Regions from separate parts of the Brachybacterium sp. J153 genome, predicted to be linked through region 2. Evidence: riboswitches for the same ligand, from Rfam matches in the RefSeq annotation. Region 2 holds a riboswitch; the other holds the start of a gene.
The links. A riboswitch is a leader RNA that binds a small molecule or an ion and turns the genes downstream of it on or off. The one in region 2 is predicted to bind thiamine pyrophosphate.
Positions count from the first base shown of each region.

Region 1: another riboswitch for thiamine pyrophosphate. It lies ahead of thiC (phosphomethylpyrimidine synthase ThiC); the one in region 2 lies ahead of V1258_RS05635 (bifunctional hydroxymethylpyrimidine kinase/phosphomethylpyrimidine kinase).

Region 1 is NZ_JAZDCH010000026.1:8,505-16,038, forward strand. Features, by position in the region: gene V1258_RS12675 (DUF429 domain-containing protein) at 437-1,177, opposite strand; gene thiC (phosphomethylpyrimidine synthase ThiC) at 1,095-2,834, opposite strand; TPP riboswitch at 2,834-2,944, opposite strand; gene V1258_RS12685 (hypothetical protein) at 3,057-3,239, shown strand; gene V1258_RS12690 (hypothetical protein) at 3,267-3,725, shown strand; gene V1258_RS12695 (carbohydrate kinase family protein) at 3,705-4,634, opposite strand; gene V1258_RS12700 (glycoside hydrolase family 32 protein) at 4,631-6,040, opposite strand; gene V1258_RS12705 (sugar ABC transporter substrate-binding protein) at 6,097-7,534, opposite strand, start outside.
Region 2 is NZ_JAZDCH010000010.1:16,022-23,555, forward strand. Features, by position in the region: gene thiM (hydroxyethylthiazole kinase) at 1-258, opposite strand, end outside; gene V1258_RS05630 (MFS transporter) at 255-1,607, opposite strand; gene V1258_RS05635 (bifunctional hydroxymethylpyrimidine kinase/phosphomethylpyrimidine kinase) at 1,604-3,262, opposite strand; TPP riboswitch at 3,253-3,345, opposite strand; gene V1258_RS05640 (HNH endonuclease signature motif containing protein) at 3,738-5,444, shown strand; gene V1258_RS05645 (exonuclease SbcCD subunit D) at 5,513-6,676, shown strand; gene V1258_RS05650 (SMC family ATPase) at 6,673-7,534, shown strand, end outside.

The DNA of each region.
Region 1 (7,534 bases), on a different contig from region 2:
GAGGAGAGGAGCTGCGGGGGTGGCGCTATGGCGTCGGCTCCGTTGAGGAGCTCATCCAAGAGTCACCCAACCATGGTGCGTCGGCCTCGGCTTTTGCCGAAGTCGACCTCGATCACCGCGCCAGCTTCCCGTCCCTCGAGACTCTTAATCAGCGGTTCTGACGCCCGGCGTATTCTGCGGGCAGAAATGCGCGGCGTGCCGCATTCGTTTCTGTCGCTTGGTCGGACCGAGACACTGTTTCGTTTTCCATGCTTGTCGTTCGAGGATTCTGTGGAAGATTGACTCGAAGGAGCACACGGTGGCCGCGCCCACGTCCGAGACGATCACGACGGGGCCACCGCGCTACACTACTATCGGGGACTCAACTTCGTGCGAAACGGGATTGCCGTGGGCGGGCGACAAAGCTCAGTCGTCTGCCATCGGCGGCGCGGGATTCTCAATCCTGCGCGGGCAACCAGATCCATCCCTCGTCCGCCGCGGCTGCGGTGAGCTCGGTAGGCGGAGAGACCGCCCGGCCGTGCAACACCTCGCGCGCGACGACCGCGGCGATCACCGCGTCCAGCGCGTCGTCGCTTGTTGCGCACAGGCCCTGGTGCCCTGCCCAATCGAGCCACGGCCAGCGTGCGTCGAGCGCTTCGACGAGCTCGCCGCGCTCCTGTGATCCCTTCGCCTTCTTGTAGCGCACGGCTCCGAAACCCCATGCGGCCAGAGCGGCGCCCGGGTAGACCTCGCAGGCGACGCCGGTGCCGTCGAGCGGGGTGGGGGCGCCCTGCTCCCGCAGTCGCGCCGCGATAGCCGCCCAGCGGATGGCCGGGTAGGCGATCTTGTCCGCCGCGATGCTGAGCGGCGTCTTGCCGACGAGGCGGCGCACCTCGAGATCCGTCCTCCGGTAGAGAACGTCGCGGCGCCAGACCGGTCCGGTGTCCTCCGGGACGGCGAGGTCACCGGAGTGATGCCCGCCGACCGTGGGGAAAGCCGGCCGGCCCCGGGCCGATGACCGGCCGGCGGCCGGGTGCGACGGCGACTGTGCATGCCCCCGCCCCCGGCCGTCGAGCCCCGCGCGCGCCGCGGCGCGCTCCGCGGGCGGACGGGGATCAGAACTGCGGCGTCGGCAGGTACACGGTGCTGCCGTGCTCGCGGAACTCCCGCGACTTCTCGGCCATGCCCTCCTGGGCAATCCGCTCCTGGGAGGCGGCGTCGCCGTAGGTGTCGCGGATGTCCTGCGAGATCCTCATCGAGCAGAACTTCGGCCCGCACATGGAGCAGAAGTGCGCGGTCTTCGCGGGCTCGGCCGGCAGGGTCTCGTCGTGGTACTCCTCGGCCAGCTGCGGATCCAGCGAGAGCCCGAACTGGTCCCGCCAGCGGAACTCGAAGCGGGCCTTCGACAGGGCGTCGTCTCGCTCGCGGGCTCCGGGATGTCCCTTCGCGACATCGGCCGCGTGAGCGGCGATCTTGTACGTGATCACCCCGGTCTTCACGTCATCGCGATCCGGGAGCCCCAGGTGCTCCTTCGGCGTGACATAGCAGAGCATCGCGGTGCCGTAGCGGGCGATCTCCGTCGCGCCGATGGCGGAGGTGATGTGGTCGTAGGCCGGCGCCACGTCGGTGACCAGCGGGCCGAGCGTGTAGAACGGCGCGCCGTCGCACAGTTCCTGCTGGCGCTCCACGTTCTCGCGCACCAGGTGCAGCGGCACGTGCCCCGGGCCCTCGACCATCACCTGCACGTCGTACTCCCACGCCCGATGGGTCAGCTCGGCGAGGGTGTCGAGCTCGGCGAACTGCGCGGCGTCGTTCGCATCGGCGAGGCAGCCGGGCCGCAGCCCGTCGCCGAGGGAGAAGGAGACGTCGTAGCGGGCGAAGATCTCGCACAGCTCGTCGAAGTGCTCGTAGAGGAAGTTCTCCCGGTGCCGGGCCAGGCACCAGCCGGCCAGGATCGAGCCGCCGCGCGAGACGATCCCCGTGACCCGGTTCGCCGTCAGCGGCACGTAGCGCAGCAGCACCCCGGCATGGATCGTCATGTAGTCCACGCCCTGCTCGCACTGCTCGATCACGGTGTCCCGGAAGATCTCCCAGGTCAGCGCGTTCGCGTCCCCGTTCACCTTCTCGAGCGCCTGGTAGATCGGGACGGTCCCGATGGGCACCGGGGAGTTGCGCAGGATCCACTCGCGGGTGGTGTGGATGTCGTCCCCGGTGGAGAGGTCCATGACGGTGTCGGCGCCCCAGCGAGTGGCCCACTCGAGCTTGGAGACCTCCTCGGCGATCGAGGAGGTCACCGCCGAATTACCGATGTTCGCGTTGACCTTCACCAGGAAGCTGCGTCCGATGATCATCGGCTCCGCCTCGGGATGGTTCACGTTCGCGGGGATGATCGCGCGGCCCGCCGCGACCTCGCTGCGCACCAGCTCCACGTCGCAGCCCTCCCGCAGCGCGACATAGCGCATCTCCGGGGTGATCTCGCCGCGACGGGCGTAGTGCATCTGGGTGACGCGCCGGCCCGGGAGGGAGCGCAGAGGGGGCCGGGTCTCGCCGCGCCACTCGGCGCTGGCCTCGCCGCGGCGCACCGCCTCGCGCCCGTCGTCGGACAGATCGCGGGCCCGGCCCGCGTACTCCTCGACGTCGCCGCGGCCCCGGATCCACTCCTCGCGCAGCGGCGGCAGGCCCTCCTCCGGGACGCAGCCGGGGCCGGCGGTGCGGTACACCTCCAGCGGCGGGTTGGCCGTCCCGTCGGGGGAGGGGTCCTGGGCGATGCGGGTGACGGGCACCCGCAGGCCGTGCGCGGGGTCCTCGAGATGGCCGAGGCTGTGGGTGGGGTAGTTCTCAGGGCGTGCAGACATGCAGTCGCTCTCCTTCTTCCTTCGCCGGCATGACCCGGGGCAGGTTCGGTCGGTGCTCGAACCGCGACAGTTCGATCTCAGCCCGTTGCGACGGGCACCCGAGGGATCGGCGAAGACCGTAGCAGACGCATGCGGTCGCGTCCGAGGCGTCCGCGACGGCCGCCGGACCGCCACGCAGGGGTTCCTCGTCGACGAATACCGTGAGGTGATCCCCCGCACCGCGTGCTCGAGCTGGATCAGAACCTGTGCGTGCCCCGCAGCGGGCGGGGGACGCGCCTCGGGCAGGCCCAGCGGCGGGAGGTGTGGGCGATCGTCGAGGCGACCTGGGAGTTTAACGGTGCAGACGCAGTGATCGCGCTTCGGCTGCGGGCCGCCGCGGGGTGGGTCCCGGAGGTCGGCGTCTAGGGCGGGCGGATCCCGCAGCTTCGTGACGTGGTCTTCTTACCGCTTACCGCGATCGGTGACGGTGGCATACCGGAGGAGAGGAGCACGGCCGAGGCGCTGAGCGGCGGCGTCGAGTCGATGCTCGCGTACGACGAACTGCTGGCTCGCAGCGCGCTCGCGGGGGTGCAGTTCCCCCGAGAGTACGAGGGAGTGCTCTCGACCGCGGCGACCGAGGTGTCCGAGGGTGCACTGGCCCGCGGCGAGCTGGCTCGCTGGGAGGACCTCGACCTCTACGAGATCGTCGCTCGGCCGGAGTTGGCGACCTGGCGCACGCCTCGACGCAGCTACGTCTGGTCCTTCGCCGAGCCCTTCGACGAGGACTTCAGTCGGGCGCCCTGCTCGCCGGACGGCCGGCTCCGTTGGTGTGTCGCCGAGGTCGGCCTGCGCGTCAGGCGCGGTCACCGCCTCACCCGTCACGTCGTCCGTCTAGGGCAGGATCTGCGCTGAGCTCCCGACCAGTTCCTCGAGGAACGGCGGCTCCGCCCCGCGTCGTCCCACAGTGATCGCGGCGCTGCGCAGAGCGGTTGCGGCCCATGACTCTGCGGCCTGCTGAGGGACGGCGCCGTCGCGGATTTCCTGATCCGCGTCGGCGGTGAGGATCGCAAAGAGCAGGCCCGACATGAACGCATCGCCCGCCCCGATGGTGTCGGCGACGGTGACCGGCAGCGCCGGGATCTCGGCGGTCCAGTGCGGGGTGCTGAGCGTGCAGCCCTGGGCGCCACGGGTTACGACGAACAGCGCCACCCCCGACGCGTGCATCCGGTCCGCGACATCGACGAGGGGCTCGGCGGGATACAGCCACTCGAGGTCCTCATCGCTCATCTTCACGACGTGCGCCCGGTCGGCGAAGCGCTCCACCCGGCTGCGGATGCCGGCCACAGGCAGGCCGAGCGACGGCCGGACGTTCGGGTCGAAGCTGAGGAGCGTGCCCGGGTGTGCAGCGGAGAGTGCTGCCTCTACTGCGGCGGCGCCCGGCTCGATCGCCGTCGCCAGCGAACCGGTGTGGACGAGGCGCACCGGGTCGAGCCGGATCTCCCCGGGGTCCCATTCGATGTCGAAGCGGTAGGTCGCCGCGCCATCCGGACCGATCTGCGCCTCGGCGGTCGACGTCCTCTCCGGGGGCTCAGTGCCGGCCTCGCGCAGCCTCACGCCCGACTGCTCGAGGTGCTCGCGCAGAGCGTCGCCGTTCACGTCGGTGCCCAGGCGGGTAAGCAGCTCGGCGGGGACTCCGAGCCGCGCGAGACCCACGGCGACGTTCGCGGGACTGCCCCCGGGCCGAGACCGCACCGTGCCGTCCTCTTCGTGGACGATGTCGGTCAGAGCCTCCCCGATGACCAGAGCGGTGGGCTCGCTCATGCCGCGGGTTCGGTGAGGACGGTGACCGTGCGAGCACCTGGGAAGATCTGCTGGGAGATCAGGGCGCGGCCACCGTCGAGCTCGAGGTCCACGCACGAGCGGTCGACGACGAGATCGAAGGCGACCGTGGCCCCGGCCCGTGCCGAAGCGTAGGGCTGGGAGTGCGTGTGCTCGGGGGCGAACGGCTCCTCATGCGCGCTGCTGCGATCCAAGGAGACGTGCCCCTCGGAGTCGATGGCGAGCACCAGATCGCGATCACGCCCGCCGTCGCCGAAACGCAGCACCAGCCGGTGCGCGGAGGCGGTGGGCAGCTCTCCGCGCAGCCGGAACGGCTCCTCCGCATCAAGATCCGCCAGCACCGCGGAGGCTGCCGGCACCTCGAGATCGAGCGTCCGGATCTCCTCGGGGATGACCAGGTGCTGGATCACCTGGAGCGTGCCGTCGGCCGCCCGCTCGAGGTGGAGCGTACGGGGGAGCGTCATCGACGAGCGCCACGGACTGGTCGGGGTCTGCTCCGCGTAGGCCCAGTTGTTCATCCAGCCCAGGAGCACCGGATCCCCCTCGACACCGGAGAAGGAGACCGCGGCATAGCAGTCCGGGCCGAGGTCCAGCGGCTGCGGCGTCGTCTCGGCCGTGAAGCGGCGACCGTCGAAGCGCCCGATCAGACTGTAGGTGCCGGAGCCGCCGGCCGGGCCGCCGGGATTGGTGCTGAGCACGAGGACCCATGAGTCCTCCCCGCCGTCAGGGCTCGGCACGCGCAGCAGATCGGGGCACTCCCAGATGCCGCCATCGAGACCTGGGTGGGTGAACACGGAGATGGGCTCCCAGGCCAGCAGATCATCAGAGGCATGGAAATGGACGCTGTGGTCGAGGGCCTCGACCGCGACCATGATCCAGCGGCCGCTCTCCCGGTGGAAGAACACCTTCGGGTCGCGGAAGTTCTCCGAATCACGAGTGAGAACGGGATTGTCCGCATAGAAGGTCCAGGTCGCGCCGTCGTCCTGGGAGTAGGCGATCGACTGGGCCTGTATGCCCGGCGTCGTGGGATGGGTCTGCGTGAAGGCGCTGGTGTAGAACGCGACGAGCGGGCCCTCTCCCCCGGGGGTGCCGAGGCCGGAGGTGTTCTCGTGATCGTGGACGATGCTTCCGGAGAAGATCATCTCCGTCTCGGAGAAGGGCAGTGCGACGGGCAGGTTGGTCCAGGTCGCCAGGTCGCGCGAGATCGCGTGACCCCAGGACATGTTGCCCCACGTGCTCCCGAGAGGATTGTTCTGGAAGAACGCGTGCCACATGCCCTTGTGCCGGATGAGGCCGTTGGGGTCGTTCATCCAGGTGTCCTCCGCGGTGAGATGGAACCTCGGGCGGTGGATGTCGGTGAGCGCAACGGGCGATGAAGTCGAGTTCATGATCTCTCTCGGGAGGCGGGTAGGGCAGGAGTCGTGGCTCCGAGGCGTCGGGGGCGTCAGGAGTTCGCGGTGAAGCGGTCGTAGGCGGCCTGGTAGACCTCGATCACCTCGGGCAGGCCGATCGTCTCCAGCTGGTTGACGTAGGCGTCCCACTCCTCCTCGATGCCGCCCCGCACGATCCAGGTGGCGATCTTCTCGGTGACCAGGGTGCTGATGTCGGTCTCGATGGTGCTGATCCGATTCAGCTCATCGACCGAGAGCATCACCGGCGGGTACTTCTCGTTGGCGCGGTGGGGCTCGTAGAACTCGGCGATCTGGGCCTGGCGCTCGGCGGCGCGCGGCTCGGCCAGCACGACCGTCTCGAAATCCTGCGCCGTGATGATCTTCGGGCCGCCCGGGGCGACCTTCACGCGGCGCTCCTGCTCGGTCTCGCCCTCGCCGACGGGGATCTGCTCGAGCAGACCGTCCTCGTTGATCTGCTGCGAGACCCCGATCGGTCCCCAGTTGGCCTGTGCGCTCATCACCGGATCGAAGAGCATGTCCGCCCAGCGCAGAGTGGCCGCAGCGTACTGGTTGGTGCGAGTGATCGCGAAGGCGCCGCGGTTGATCTCCTGGTTGTTGGCGACGCAGGCACGCTGGACACCATCCGGGCCCGGGAAGATCGGCACGATCGCGTAGTTTCCCGCACGCTCGGGCCCGACCACCTCAGGGACCTCCCAGAAGTAGAACGACCCCAGGGACTGCGGCTCCGCCTTGCCCTTGGCGACGAACTTGACGTAGTCCTGAGAGAAGGCCTCCTGGTCGATGAGGCCCTCGCCGTACCAGGTGTGCAGCTCCGCGATCGCGTCGCGGAAGCCGTCAGTGTTCGCCGTGAAGAGGACCTTCCCGTCCTGCACGATGCGATGGTCGGGGTTGTCGGCCTGGCCGCCGATCGCCGCGATCAGGTCGGCGATGCCCCCGACGTCGAGGAAGGACAGCGGGAGGACCCCGCTGGGCCCGTTCTCCTTGAAGGTCAGCAGCGCCTGGTGGTACTCCTCGACCGTGGTGGGCATCTCGAGATCGTGCTCCGCGAGCCAGTCCGTGTTGATGAACAGCATGCTTGGGAACTCGACCAGCCCCATCTCCTCCACGGAGGGCAGGGTGTAGATGTGGCCGTCCGACGCCGTGATCGCGGCCTTGATGTCCGGACGCTCCGCGAGGATCCCCGCCAGGGTGGGGGCGTGCTCCTCGATCATGTCCTCCAGAGCGATCAGGGTGCCATTGGCCCCGTACTTGGCGACCTCGGCATCGGAGAGCCCGGTGTTGAAGAGGGCGTCGGGGAGCTCACCGCTGGCCAGCAGCAGGTTCTTCTTCTCGCCCCAGACCTCGTCGGGCTCGTTGTTCCAGGCGATCTCGATCCCGGAGTCAGCGCTCCAGGTCTGGACCAGCTCCATCGACTCGTAGTCCGGTGCGAGCGGAGACTTCGCGCCGCCGAAGGTGAGGGTCAGCTCCTCC
Region 2 (7,534 bases):
GGGGATCCCGTCCATCGCATCGGTCGAGAGAGTGCCGAGGTTGATGAGCAGGGCGTCGGCGAGGGTGGTGACGACGGGCGCCTCGGCGAGCGTCTCGGTCATCATCGGCCGGGCGCCCGCGGCGAGCAGACCGTCCGCGACCAGGCCCATCGACACGGTCGCCGTCAGGCAGTGCACGAGCGGCACCCGCTCGCGGACCGCCGCGAGCACCGGCCGGACGGACTCCAGCAGCGGGTCGGGAGGAGGGACCGCGCTCATCGCCGACCCCGCTCCGCGACCGTGTCGAGATCGGCGTCGAGGTCGCGCGGGGACAGTCGCGGCCCGAGCAGCGCGCCGAGCACCACGAGCGCCCCGCCGAGCACGACCATGCCGATCACCGTCCCGTCCCGGCCGAGCAGCGGCTCGAGCGCCGGCACGTAGAAGGGGTACAGCGCCGGCAGCACGAGCGAGAGGCTGTAGGCGGAGCCGTAGCCCGTCGACCGGACCGCCGCGGGGAACCGCTCGGAGAGGTACGCGGCGATCGGTCCGTAGGCGGAGACCGTCGCGACCTGCAGCAGCGCGGCGAGGAGGGCCGCCGCGGCGAGGGTCGGGGCGTGCACCGCCGCCCACCACAGCACCGGACCGAGCACGGCGGCCACCGCTCCCCAGACCACCAGCAGCCGGCGTCGGCCGACGAGGCTCGACACGTGCCCCGCGGCCGCCATCGCGAGCGCCTGCGCGATCGCGGCGACGCCCATCGCGAGCGGCACCGCCTCCGGGGAGAGGCTCGAGTCGGTCGCGAGCCGCGCCGTGAGCAGCAGCACCGTCGAGTCGGTGAGCAGCCACAGCCCCGTCATCAGCACGAACGCCTGCCAGAAGGCCGGCGCCCAGCCTCCGGCGAGCAGGCTGCGCAGGCCCGGGCGCGGGGCCGACGGGGCAGGGGCGGTGGGCGCGGGGGCCGTGGTCGTGCGGTGCAGGATCGGCGCGTCCACCACGTGCCGCCGGTAGTAGAGCATCATCCCGATCGACAGCGCGGCGCCGAGGACGAACAGCGCCCGCCAGCCCCAGACCGCGTAGTGGTCCGGTCCGAGCGCGGCGAGCAGCAGCGCGACCGCGAAGGCGATCGATGCCTGCGCCCACGGCGCCATCGACAGGATCAGCCCGCTCATCAGCCCCCGCCGGCGCGGCGCGGACCACTCCATGGCCAGCGGGATCGCCGCCGAGTACTCGCCGGCGACGAAGATCCCGCCGAGGAAGCGCAGGATCAGCACCAGGGCGACGGTGCCGGGACCGAGCAGCTCGTGCGTCGGGACGGCGGCGATCGCGAGCGCGCACGCGGCGGTCCCGGCGATCGCGACCTTCGTGGTGCGGGTGCGGCCCAGCCGGTCTGCGATCCGCCCGAACACCACCCCGCCGACGGGCCGGCCCAGCAGCATCGCGACGATGATCAGCGCCCCCGTCGACGCGGTCGCCGACGGTCCAGCGAGCACCAGCATCGCCGGGGCCAGCGCCGTGACCGGCAGGAACACGTGGATGTTGTCGATCCAGTTGCCGACCACCCCCGCTCGCAGCGCGGCCCGTCCCTCCGCGGGGAGCGTGGGGGCGGTGGGGACCGTGGCCGCGCTCATCGGCGCGCCTGCTCGAAGAACTCGAGCTCGTGCCGGCAGGCGAGGAGGAAGTCCCTCGCCGCGTCTGCCCGCACCTCGGGGCTCGCCACGGCGAGCTCCCGCTCGACGATGACGAGGGCCCCGCGCACCCCCTCGACGAAGTCCGGATCGCGGTAGGTCAGTAGCCAGTCCCGGTAGGGATGATCCGCCGGGACCTCCGGCAGTCCCGCGCCCACCTGCGCGTACAGCCAGAAGCAGGGCAGGGCCGCCGCCGCGCCGACCACGTGCGGGGAGCCGAGCGCCCGGGCGAGCAGGAAGTCGGTGTAGGCGCTGGTCACGGGGCCGACGGGGAGCGTCGCCGCCTCCGGTCGGGGGGCGAGCCAGCTGTGGTGTAACTCCATCTCGGTCTCGACGCAGGTCCGCGAGGAGGCCGACCAGAACGCACGCGCCTCGTCGTCCGGGGCGGAGGCGGCCAGTGCCGCCAGCGCCCGCGAGTACCGCTGCAGGTAGTGGGCGTCCTGCGCGAGATAGACGCTGAACTGCTCCTCCGGCAGGCTGCCGTCGACGAGGGCGGCGACGAAGCCCGAGTCGTCGATCGCGGCGGCGAGCGGCGCGCCCGCCTCCCAGAGCGCGGCGGTCCAGGGGCCGACGGGGGCGACGGCCGGGGCGGACCCGTGGGTGGGGGCGGGCCCGTCGGCTGGGGCAGGGTGGAGGTCTGCCGGCGCCTCGAGCCGGGCCGGCACCGCGTCAGGGCCGAGCCATGGTGCCGCGGATCCCGCCGCGGCGAGCCGGCGGCCGAGATGCCCGTGGTCCACGGGCCCGTTCCCGCCGCCCACCTGCAGCGCCGCGCCGTGCTGGATCGCTTCGTGCAGCCAGCGGCTCGCCCAGGCGAGCGCCGTCCGGGGGTCGTCGCCGGCGCCCAGCCGCGTGGCGAGCGCGGCGGCGAGGGAGCAGCCGGTGCCGTGCGTGCTGGTGGTGTCGACGCGGGTGGTCCGCACCGCGTGGCCCGTGCCGCCGCCGGCGGGGACCCAGGTCGTGGTGATCGCGCGGGTGTCGAGGTGTCCGGTCTTCACGACGACGGCGACACCGGTCTCGGCGGCGAAGCGCTCGGCCTGGGCGAGGGCCTCGGACTCGGTGCGCGCGGGGGCCTCGCCGGTGAGGACGGCGAGCTCGTCGAGGTTCGGGGTGATGGCGGTCGCGAGGCGGCACAGGCGCCGCATCGCCTGCTCGGCCTCGCCGGCGAGGAGGCGATCACCGCTGGTCGCGACCATGACCGGGTCGATGACGAGCACTCGCGGCGGATGCGCGCGGAGCCAGGTCTCGACGGCGTCGATGATCTCGGCGGTGCCAAGCATGCCGGTCTTGACGGCCTCGAGCTCGACATCGTCGGAGACCGCCTCGAGCTGCGCGGTGAGGACGGTGGCGGGCGGGAGGTGGATGTCGCGCACGCCGTGCGTGTTCTGCGCGACGACGGCGGTGACCGCGGCCATGCCGTAACCGCCCGCGGCGGTGATCGACTTGAGGTCCGCGGCGGTGCCGGCTCCGCCCGTCGGGTCCGTCCCGGCGATCGAGAGGACCCGGGGGAGGGCGGGTGCGGGGCGGGGGTCGGGCTGGGCCGTGCGGGCGGGCTGGGCCGTGCGGGCGTGCGGAAAGAGGGTGCGAGAATCCGAGCTCATGCGGACATCCCTTCGCTAGTACGAACTAGATCAGGTTCCACGGGTGTGATCTCAGCGCCTCGGGCGCACCCCGTGTCCAGCGGCCGAGTGTAGGGGAACGGCGCGGAGCCGCGCGGCGGCGTCTGGCTCAGGAGGCGTGCCGGACCGTCGCTCGGCCCGCCCGCCACCGCTCGTGCCGCCCACTGACCGGCCGGCTGTCGCTCCTGGCCCCCTGTACACCCGGGGTCCGACACACGAAACCCTGTCCGCCGCGACATGGGGAAAAACCCTGTGGATAACCCTGTTCTGGGGAGGAACGATTCGGCCCCCGTGGTGTTTCTCGTCGATCACCCGCCGTGGCGACGAAGTTATCCACAAATGCGAGAGCAGGGATTTCCCAGGTGGGTGATGAGGATTAGGGTGGAGGTGTTCGAGGGGGAGTTCTCGGCGCGGGTCCCGCGCCCTCCCCGACGGGGATGCAGAGGGGGTGGACGTGGTGAGCATCGTGCCGATCGACGGCTCCTCGTCGGGTTCCTCCTCCCGCGCCCCGAAGGCTGACGATGGGGCCGCGGTCGCGCCCTCGGCCGCCGGTCTGGCGCCCGTCGATCCTGACCTGCTCGCCTCTCTCCCGCTGCGCTTGCGCGCCGTCTCCGGTCGCACTCCCGGCACTCGCGAGGCCCTCCCGGCTCGCGGTGGCTGCGCAGATGATCCCCAGCTCAGCGCGGCATCACAGCGCGTCTGGGATGCCGAGCGGGCTGCCGCCCGAGCTCTCGTCAGCCAGTACCGCGCCCTCGCCGCGCTCCACGAGCTCGAGGGAGAGTACGAGGAGTGCGAGGAGGTGAACGAGGTCGACACCCTGCGCGCCGCCCTCGCCCTCCGCGTGACCCGCGGTGCCGCGGGATGGCGTCTCCGGGACGCGCACCAGGCCGTCCATCTGCTCCCGCGAGCGCTCGCTCGGCTCGACTCCGGGGAGATCTCCGCCGCCTGGTTCGAGCGGATCCTGAAAGGATCTCGAAGCCTGTCGGACGATTCCCGTCGACAGCTCGACGAGATCCTCTCCACCTGGTTCGCGGATATCACCTCGGAACGATTCTTCACCCTGCTGAAAGGTCTCATCGAGCTGCTCCGTCAGCGGGAGGATCGCCCCGATCCGGAATCCTGTCTCGAGCGGTCCGTCGAGCTGCTCCCGTCGCCGCAGCCGGGCGTCGGGATCCTGCAGATCACCGGTCCGATCCCCGACATCCTCGCCTGTTTCACGGAGCTCGACGAGACGGCCCGCGCCCTCCAGGCCGCCCAGCGCGCCGCCCTCCGCGAGGGTGCCCCGATCCCGCATGACCCGGAGGGGACGGTCCTCGAGAGCGGTCGCGCCCTGTCGCTCACGCGCCTGCGCTTCGCTCTGCTCACCTCCGCACAGCTGGACCCCGACGGTGTCGACGTGCCTGCCCCGCGCTTCCGCCTCAACATCACGATCCCGGCGCTCACGCTCCTCGGCGCGTCGGACGAGCCGGGCATGCTCGAGGGCACGACCCCGTTGCCGCCGTCGATGGCCCGCAGCCTCGCCGGCTCGGCGGATGTCTGGTACCGCGTGTTGACCGATCCCTGCAGCGGGGCCTTCCTGCCCCTGCCCGCCGAGCGGTACACGCCCACCCCGGCGATGCTCGAGCACCTGCGCTTGCGCAGCGCCCAGTGCGCTGTGCCGGGCTGCACCCGCCCCAGCTCGTGGGCGTCCGAGTGCGACCACCTCGAGGAGTGCCGCCGCGGCACCCCCGGCGCGGGCGGGCCCACCGACCTCGAGAACCTGCACCTCCTGTGCTGGCAGCACCACCTCGACAAGACCACCGGACTCCTCGACCCCGTCCGGATCCCCACCGGCCCCACCGAACCGGGCCGCACCCGCTGGCGGATCGGCGGCGCCGGAGACGCGGTGACCGTGATCGACGACCTGGACGTGGCGAGCCTGCGCATGGTCGAGGGGCTCACCGCCGCCTGGTCCAGCTTCCTCCGCGGCACTTACGCCGGGGAGCCGGCGCCGAATCCCGGGGGAGGGGAGGACGAGACACCCCCCGACTGGGACATCGCCGAGCTGCTCGACCCGCGCCCGTCGGCCGACGCTTCTCCCTGCCCCCCGCTCGAGCCCCCGCCCTACCCGCCGCTCGAGCCCCCGCTCGGGGGATGGGGCGACGCCGGGCCGCCGCCCTTCTGATCGCGCGACCCCGCGCGCCCGCGCGCGCCCGCCCTCGCTCGTCGCACCTCGCCCCTAGGCTCGGAGACATGAAGATCCTGCACACCTCGGACTGGCACCTGGGCCGCACCCTGCACAAGGTCGACCTGCACGAGCACCAGGCCGCCTTCCTCGACTGGCTCGTCGAGCTGGTCGAGGCCGAAGAGGTCGACGTGGTCGTCGTCCCCGGCGACGTCTACGACCGGGCGGTGCCCGCGGTGAGCAGCGTGACCCTCCTGGACCGGGCCCTCGCCCGCCTCGCCGCGACGGGCGCGACCGTGATCCTCACCAGCGGCAACCACGACTCGCCCGAGCGGCTCGGCTTCGGTCGCTCGCTCATGCGCGGCGGCATCCACCTCCTCACCGACCTCCCCGGCCTCGAACACCCCGTGAGTGTCGAGGACGAGCACGGCGAGGTCCTCGTCTTCGGACTGCCCTATCTCGAGCCGGACCGCGCCCGCGCCGAGCTCGCCGGCCCCGGCGGCGAGCCCCTCGCCCGCAGCCACGAGGCCGTCACCCGCGCCGCGCTCGACCGCGTCCGCGAGCGTGCCGCGACCCGCCCCGGCGCCCGCACCGTCGTCCTCGCCCACACCTTCGTCACCGGCGGCGAGGGCTCCGACTCCGAGCGAGACCTCTCCGTGGGCGGCGTCGATTCCGTGCCCGCAGGGGTCCTGGCCGGGCTCGACTACCTCGCGCTCGGCCACCTCCACGGCTGCCAGGACCTCACCGCCCTCGTCGGCGCGCCCGCCTGGTACTCCGGCTCCCCGCTCGCCTTCTCCTTCTCCGAGCGGAGCCACCGCAAGTCCGTGCTGCTCGTCGAGCTCGGCGCCCCCGGCACCACCGCCCAGGTGCGCCGGGTCGAGACCCCCGTCCCGCGCCGACTCACCGAACTGCGCGGCACCCTCGAGGAGATCCTCGCCCACCGCACCGAGCACGCCGGCGACTGGCTCAAGGCCGTCGTCACCGACCCCGCCCGCCCCGCCCACCTGCAGGAGCAGCTGCGCGAGGCCTTCCCGCACCTGCTGCTCACCGAGTACGCCCCCGAGGGCCGCGCCGCCCGCGAGGGCACCCCGGTGGTGCGCCGAGAACAGAACCCCCTCGAAGTGATGGACGAGTTCCTCGCCCATGTCACCGGCGGCGACCCCACCGACGCCGAGCACGCCGTGCTCGAGCGCGCCTACGCCGCCGTCCGCCGCGAGCAGGAGGCCTCGTGAAGCTCCACTACCTGCGCCTGACCGGCATCGGCCCCTTCGCGGGGACCGTCGAGATCGACTTCGCGGCCCTCGGCGCGAGCGGCACCTTCCTCCTCGAGGGCCCCACCGGCTCCGGCAAGTCCACCATCCTCGACGCGATCGTCTACGCGCTCTACGGGCAGGTCGCCGGCAGCGCCACGAGCGCCGACCGGATCCGCTCCCAGTTCGCCGCGCCCACCGCACCGAGCGTCGTCGACCTCGTCTTCGAGACCAGCTCCGGCCTGCACCGCGTGCGCCGCCAGCCCGAGTTCCAGCGTCCCAAGCTGCGCGGCAGCGGCACCACGAAGGAGCAGGCCAAGGCCGTCCTGTGGCGGATCGGCTCCCCGCAGGCGCTGCCCGCGGCGATCGCCGACGCCGCGGGCTCCGGGTCGGGCTCCGAGGTGATCGCGAGCCGCCTCGACGAGGTGGGACGCGAGGTGCAGCGCGCCGTCGGTCTCACCCGCGAGCAGTTCACGCAGACCGTCCTGCTCCCGCAGAACGAGTTCGCGCGCTTCCTCCGCGCCGGCACCGGGGACCGTCAGCAGGTCCTCCAGCGCGTGTTCGGCACCGAGACCTACGCGGCCGTCGAGAAGCAGCTCGAGGGCATGCGCCAGCAGGCCAAGCGCCAGGTCGAGGCCGCCCAGCAGACCCTCTCCACCGCCGTCGCCCGCTTCACCGAGGCAGCGGCCCTCGAGGACGAGGAGAGCACCGCCCTCGTCGAGCACGCCGCGGCGCTGCGGCTCGACCCCCTCGCCGAGTCGGCCGACGCGCAGCTCGCGTCCGTCGACGCCCGCGCGGAGTCCGCCCGCACCGCGGCCGATGCCGCCACCACCGCCGAGC